One region of the Georgenia sunbinii genome, then DNA from elsewhere that is predicted to be linked to it. Evidence: riboswitches for the same ligand, from Rfam matches in the RefSeq annotation. Region 1 holds a riboswitch; the other holds the start of a gene.
The links. Region 1 has a riboswitch for thiamine pyrophosphate ahead of V2J52_RS05810 (thiamine ABC transporter substrate-binding protein). Riboswitches for the same ligand answer to the same signal wherever they lie in the genome.
Positions count from the first base shown of each region.

Region 2: another riboswitch for thiamine pyrophosphate. It lies ahead of V2J52_RS00490 (YkoF family thiamine/hydroxymethylpyrimidine-binding protein); the one in region 1 lies ahead of V2J52_RS05810 (thiamine ABC transporter substrate-binding protein).

Region 1 is NZ_JAZGOL010000002.1:316,285-319,673, reverse strand. It holds gene V2J52_RS05815 (ABC transporter permease) at 1-400, opposite strand, end outside; gene V2J52_RS05810 (thiamine ABC transporter substrate-binding protein) at 400-1,500, opposite strand; TPP riboswitch at 1,561-1,664, opposite strand; gene V2J52_RS05805 (DUF4235 domain-containing protein) at 1,853-2,110, shown strand; gene mnhG (monovalent cation/H(+) antiporter subunit G) at 2,141-2,620, opposite strand; gene V2J52_RS05795 (MrpF/PhaF family protein) at 2,617-3,111, opposite strand; gene V2J52_RS05790 (Na+/H+ antiporter subunit E) at 3,108-3,389, opposite strand, start outside.
Region 2 is NZ_JAZGOL010000001.1:99,841-103,229, forward strand. It holds gene V2J52_RS00480 (ABC transporter ATP-binding protein) at 1-817, opposite strand, end outside; gene V2J52_RS00485 (ECF transporter S component) at 810-1,406, opposite strand; gene V2J52_RS00490 (YkoF family thiamine/hydroxymethylpyrimidine-binding protein) at 1,403-2,065, opposite strand; TPP riboswitch at 2,110-2,216, opposite strand; gene V2J52_RS00495 (protein adenylyltransferase SelO) at 2,261-3,389, opposite strand, start outside.

The DNA of each region.
Region 1 (3,389 bases):
CCGTGATGAAGCCGCGCAGCACGCGCCGGCCGCGGAACCGGCGCCGGTAGAGCACGTACGCGCCGGGCAGCCCGAGCAGCAGCGACACCACGGTGCCGGCGACGGACTGCGCCACCGTGGTGCCGAGGATGCGCCAGGTCCGGGGTCGCGACAGCACCTCGGCGGCGCCGGTGAGGTCCAGCGCCCCGCCGTCGACCAGGCCGCGGCCGGCCATCGTCAGCACCGGCCACAGGAAGAACACCCCGAGGAAGGCCAGCGGCAACCCGGCGGCCAACGACCAGCCGAGCGCCGCCGTCACCGACGGGCGACGGCGGCGCGGCGCCCACCGCGCGCCGCCGTCGACCGGTGCCGGGCGGGCGGCCGACGCCGCCGGGTCCGCCTCGGCCAGGACTCGGGTCATCAGCCGATGACGATCTCGGTCCACGTCCGGATCCACTCGTCGCGCCCGGCGGCGATGTCCGCGGGGTCGACCCCGTGCGGGTTCTCGCTCACCGGAGCGTGCTCAGCCCACTCCACGGGCAGGGTGGCGTCCGGGTCGGCGGGGTACATGTACATCTGGCCGGGGATGTCCTCCTGCACCTCGGGCGAGAGGAGGAAGTCGATGAACGCCTCCGCCCCCTCAGGGTTCTGCGCGCCGGCGAGGACCCCGGCGTACTCCGTCTGCCGGAAGCAGGTGTCGAGCAGCGCACCGGTGCGGCCGGGCTCTTCCGCGGCCGGTGAGGAGGAGTAGGACAGCACGAGCGGCCGGGGCCCGGCACCCTCGGAGCCGGAGAAGTCGACGTAGTAGGCGTCGGACCAGCCCTCGGTGACCCGCACGCCGTTGGCGGTCAGGTCCTGCCAGTACTGCTGCCAGCCGTCGTCCCCGAAGGCACCGACGGTGGCGAGCAGGAAGGACAGGCCGGGCGAGGAGGTCGCGGGGTTGGTGACGACGAGCAGGTCGGCGTACTGGGGGTCGGTGAGGTCCTCGAGGGTCGCCGGCTCCTCGATGCCATGGTCGGCGAACCACTCGTGGTCGATGTTGATGCAGACGTCACCGAAGTCGATCGCGGTGAGAGCGCCCTCATAGCCCTCGGCCGGCGCGCCGGCCGGCTCGTAGGGCGCGAGCACGCCGGCGTCCAGCGCCCGGGCGGCGAAGGAGTTGTCGATGCCGTAGACGACGTCACCCAGCGGGTTGTCGGCGGTGAGGATGAGCTGGTTGACCAGCGCACCGCCGTCGCCCGGCGCCACCTGGGTGACCCGGTAGCCGGTGGCTTCCTCGAACGAGGCGATCAGCCCCTCGCTGAGGTTGAACGAGTCGTGGGTCACGACGGTGAGCTCGCCACCGGAGTCGGTGGCCGAGCCGCCGTCGGTGGCAGGGTCGTTGCTCGACCCGCCGTCCCCGCTGCCGAGGACGCTGCAGCCGCCGGCGACCAGCAGCGCGGCAGCGGTGGCGGTGGCGGTGGCGCCGAGCAGCCGCCGGCTGCCGGCAGTCCGGCCGCTCGGGTGGTGGTGGTTGGTCATCATTCGGTGTCCTCCTCAGGATCAAGGAGGGGCCGCGCCCACCGGTGGTCGGTGGGGCACGGGGAGAGAATCCCGACTTCCTTCGCCGGTGCTAGCCGGGCAGGTTCGAGGGTCTGCGGTCTGCCGCACTCTCAGCACCTCTCGGTGCTCCCCTGTCGTTCCAGGCCATCCTAACCCCGGGGCCGCGCGAGTGCGGCCCGGCTCGAGGCAGGCGGCGCGTGGACAATCCCGCTGTCGGCGAGAGGGGGTGGGTGAGGGGGCTGAGAGAGGGCTGAGAGGGGGGTGGGTGGTGCGCCGGGGGGCGGTGGCCGATAGTTTGGGGCGAGTCATTCACGCACGCGGACGGAGAAGCATGGACATCGGCTGGAAGATCGTCAGTGCCGGCTCGGCAGTTGTTGCCGGGCTGGTCGCCAACAAGGTGCTCGACATCGGCTGGAAGGCCGTCACCGGTCACGAGCCTCCGGGCGACGACCCGAACGACCCGTCCATCAGCCTCGTCGAGATCGTCATCTTCGCCGCCGTCAGCGGCGCGATCATCGGGATCAGCCGGCAGCTCGCCCAGGCCGGCGCGGCCAAGTGGTACGGCGGTCCGATCGAGCAGAAGCCCTGACGGTCGCGGTGCCGCGCTGACTGACCGTGGTCAGCGCGTCCCGTCGTCCTCGTCGCCCGGCTCCCGGGCAGCGGACTCCGGGTCGGTGCGCTCCGCGCGCTCCCGGCGCTCGGCCTCCTGCTCGGCACGTTCGGCCTCGAGCCGGTCGAGCTCGTCGAGCTTGTCGGCCCGCTCGAGGTCCTCGGTGAGCTCGTCGACCACCATGAGCTCAGCATCCACCTTGCCGGTCCGGTAGCCGGCCCGGCTGAGCATGTGCGCCGAGATGGGTGCGGTGACCAGCTGGAACGCGACCACGAGCACGAGCGCAAAGGTCATCGCCAGGCTGCGCAGCGTCAGCGCCAGCCCGGTCATCAGCAGCATGAGGCCGAAGACCTGCGGCTTGGTCGCCGCGTGCATCCGTGACACCAGGTCCGGCAGCCGCAGCGCGCCGAGACCCGCGACGACCGCGAGCATCGAGCCCAGCAGCAGGAAGACGGCGCCGACGAGGTCGGCGACCTCAACCGCGGTCATCGCTCACCACCTCGTTCGTCGGCGTCGGCCACCCGGCCCCGCTGCCGCGGGCCGGACACCCCCGGGTCCTTGGCGGGGTCCAGCACCGCGATGACGACGCCGTCCTCGTCCACGTCGTGCACCGCCGGCGCGTCGTCATCGTCATCGTCATCGTCATCGTCATCGTCAGCCGCCGCCTCGCGCTCGGCGAGGATCTGCCGCAGCTCGTCCTTGGTGAGGATCCGCGCCTCGTCGGCGGACTCGAGCACCGCGAACCGTGCGATCGACACCGAGCCGACGAAGCCGACGAGGGTGAGGACGATGAGCACCGGGATGAGGTCGGCGCGGCGCGTGATCGCGGCCATCACCGCGATGGTGCCGAGGACGGTCGCGGTGATCAGGTCGAGGGCGAAGATGCGGTCGAACATGCTCGGGCCGCGCTCGAGGCGGACGAGCGCGAGGATCGCCGCGATGAGCAGCAGGACGAAGCACAGCGTGTAGATGACGCTCATCGGCGCTCCTCGGTGTCCCGGCGTGCGACGACGTCGTCCTGGATCCGCTGCCCGCTGCGGGAGACCAGGTACCCGGCACGGGAGGTGCTGCCGGGCACCAGCCCGGCGTCGAGCAGCTCCTCGCGCGAGCCGAAGGCGCGCAGCACCCGCTCCTCCTGCTCCAGCACCGACAGGTGGGCCTGCTCCAGCCCGCCGTGCATCTCGACGTCGAGCACGTGGACGTAGATCGTCCCGGTGACCCGGTGCGCCTCGACGACGACGGACCCCGGCACCAGCGC
Region 2 (3,389 bases), on a different contig from region 1:
GCCCGCCGGCCACCCCGGTGAGGGCAGCCAGCTCGGCCTCCAGCGGGAGCCAGCTGCCGGCGGCGTGCAGCCGGGCAGCGTGGTCGTGCAGCACGTCCGCGGTGGGGCCGTCGGCGAGCACCTCGCCCCGCTCGCCCAGCACGACGGCGCGCGCCGGCAGCCCGGCGATCCCGGCCGCACCGGCGAGGTCGTCGAGCCGGTGCTCGACGAGCACCACCGCGGGACGGTGCCGGGCGACGGCGGCGCTGAGCGCACGGCGGACGTCCGCGACGCCGTCGGGGTCGAGCATCGAGGTCGGCTCGTCCAGCAGCAGCACCGAAGGCTGCCCGACGAGCGCCGCGGCGAGCGCGACCCGCTGCGACTCCCCGCCGGAGAGCTCGGCGGTCGCCCGGTGGCGCAGGTGCGCCGCGCCGACGACCTCGAGCGCTGCGTCGATCGCCGGGCCGATCGCGGCAGGGTCGACCGCGCGGTTCTCCAGCGGCAGCGCGAGCTCCTGCTCGACGTCGGGAAGGCACACCGCGGCCGACGGGTCCTGCGGCAGCACGCCGACGCGCCGGGAGAGATCGACCACCGTGGTGTCGGTGGTCCGGGTGCCGGCGACCGTCACGGTACCCCGGAGATCGGCGGTCACCGAGTGCGGCACCACCCCGGAGATGGTGTGCAGCACGGTGGACTTCCCCGAGCCCGAGGCGCCGAGGACGAGGACCTCCTCACCGGGCGCGGTGCGGAGATCGACGCCGCGCAGCACCGGCTCGGCGCGGCGAGGGAACCGGATCGACACGCCGTCGAGCACGACGTCAGCCACGCCGTCAGCCACGGCCGGCTCCGGCGAGGCTGTGGCCGATGGCGAAGTTGTCGACGACGCCGGTCCGCGCCAGCGCGTCGACGATGACCTTGGCGAGCAGCCCGCCGAGCACCACGCCGGAGACCAGCTGCATCACCAGCCGGAGGGCGAAGATGTCCTGCCCGTACCAGCCGGCCCGGAACGCCGAGTAGAAGAACACCAGGGCGGCACCGAGCAGCCCGGCGACGGCGAACACGCCCCAGCCGAACCGCCGGTAGCGGGTGAGGAGGAACGGCAGCTCGCAGCCGAGCCCTTGGATCGCGGCGGCGATCATCAGCGTCGGCCCCACCGGTGAGCCGAGGAAGACGAACTCCACCACCGAGGCGAGCACCTCGGCGATGACGCCGGCGAACGGCCGTCGGACGATGGCGATGACGATCGGCGCGACGAGCAGCCAGCCGCCGAACAGCACGTGCTGGGCGAGGTCCCCGGCCGGACCCATGGCGATCGCCAGCCCGTTCCACGCCTGGACCAGCACCCAGTAGACGAAGCCGAAGACCACGCCCATGACCACCATGAGCATGAGGTCCTTCAGCTGCCAGGACGAGCGGCGCGCGCTCACGGCTGCGGCACGGTCGTCGGGGAGCCGACCGAGACGGTGAGGTGGGTGACGACGTGCGGCACCCGGGCGCCGACCTCGGCCCAGGCGTCGACGGCGGTGGCGAGCACGTCGGCGACGTCGCCGCTGAGCCGCGTCGCGTAGTGCGTGCTGGCCACCGTGCCGCGCTCCTTGGCCCGGGCGATCGCCGCCTCGATGATCGGCAGGTGATCGCCGTGGTCCGAGCCGCTGTCCAGCAGCGGGTACAGCGACCAGTGGGCGGCGGCCGGGACGCCGGTGGCGGGGAGGTCGACGGGGGTCGCGCCGGGCAGCCCGGTGACCGCGAGGTCGCAGCTGACCTCTCCCGGGCAGCCGCGGGAGAACATCGCGTGGGCGACGACGTGCCCACCGCCGCTGCGACGGGACGCCGCGGCGATGACGCCCGCGAGGTAGCGGGCGAGCTGCTGCTCGGCCGGTGCGTCACGGGCGGTGACGTAGGTGCTGACGTCGTCGGTCACCACGTCGAGGCCGGCGGTGAGCCCGGCGCGCTCGACGTCGCCGAGCGCGCCGAGGATGACGTCGACGAAGTCGTCGCAGTGGGGGTGGATGCTGAACCGCATGCCGATGCCGAGCTGGCGCGGTGCGACCTCGCCGGTCGCGGCGGGCTGGTCGATGGTGCTCATGGGACCTCTCCGGCCCACGGGTACTTCAAGCCCCGCCGACGGGTTGGCCGGCAGACGCCCTACTCCCTACGCCGGTACGAACCGGATCAGGTTGACGGGTCTGCGGATTCTCCGCACTCTCAGCGCCGCTGGCGCTCCCCGGGGGTTGGCACGACCGTAGACAGGCGGCCCGGGGATGTCCAACCGGCCGGCATCTCAGGTGCCGCAGTACGTGACGTACGGGCTGGCGGCGGCCGGGCCCGGCTCGGCGTAGCGGACGAGGCCCGGGCGCACGTCGTAGGGGCGGGTCACCGCGTCGAGCAGCCGGTCGACCGGCTCGAGGTCGCCCGCGGTGGCGGCGTCCAGGGCCTCCTCGACGAGGTGGTTGCGCGGGATGTACACCGGGTTGACGGCGTCCATCTGCGCGGCGTCGGGCTGCAGCCGGCGCCAGCGGTCCAGCCAGTCGGTGACGCCGGGCGCGTCACCGGTGAGCTCAAGCACCGGGGCGGTGTCACCGCGGGCGGCAGACGCGAGCCGGCGGAAGAAGGTGATGTGGTCGGGACGGGTCTCGGTGAGGAGCGGGGCGAGGTCCGAGACGACGGCGGCCGCGTCGTCGTCGGTGGTCTCGTCGTTGGTCGCTTCGTCATTGCTGGTCTGGAGCCCGAGCTTGCGCCGCATGCCGGCCGTCCACGCGGCGGAGTACCGGTGGGGGAAGGTCTGCAGCGAGGCGGTGACGAGCGCGGCGGCGTCGTCCTCGTCCTCGTCGATGAGCGGCAGGAGGGCTTCGGCGAGCCGCGCGAGGTTCCACTGCGCGACTAGGGGCTGGTTGCCGTAGGAGTAACGGCCCTGGATGTCGATGGAGCTGAAGACGGTGGCCGGGTCGAAGGTGTCGAGGAACGCGCACGGGCCGTAGTCGATGGTCTCGCCAGAGATGGTGGTGTTGTCGGTGTTCATCACTCCGTGCACGAAGCCGACGAGCATCCACTGCGCGATGAGCCGTGCCTGCGCGTCGAGCACCGCCTCGTAGAGCGCGAGAACGGGGTTGGCGGCGTCGGCGGCGGCCGGGTGGTGCCGGGCGATGGCGTGGTCGGCCAGCCGCCGCAGGAGGTCGGCGTCGCCGGTGGCGCGGGCGTACTGGAAGCTGCCCACTCGCAGGTGGCTGCTCGCCACCCGGGCGAGCACCGCGCCGGGCAGCGTGGTCTCGCGGTAGACCGGCCGGCCGGTGGCGACGACGGCGAGCGAGCGAGTGGTGGGGACGCCCAGTGCGTGCAGCGCCTCGCTCACGATGTACTCGCGCAGCATGGGGCCGACGGCGGCGAACCCGTCGCCACCGCGGGCGAAGGGC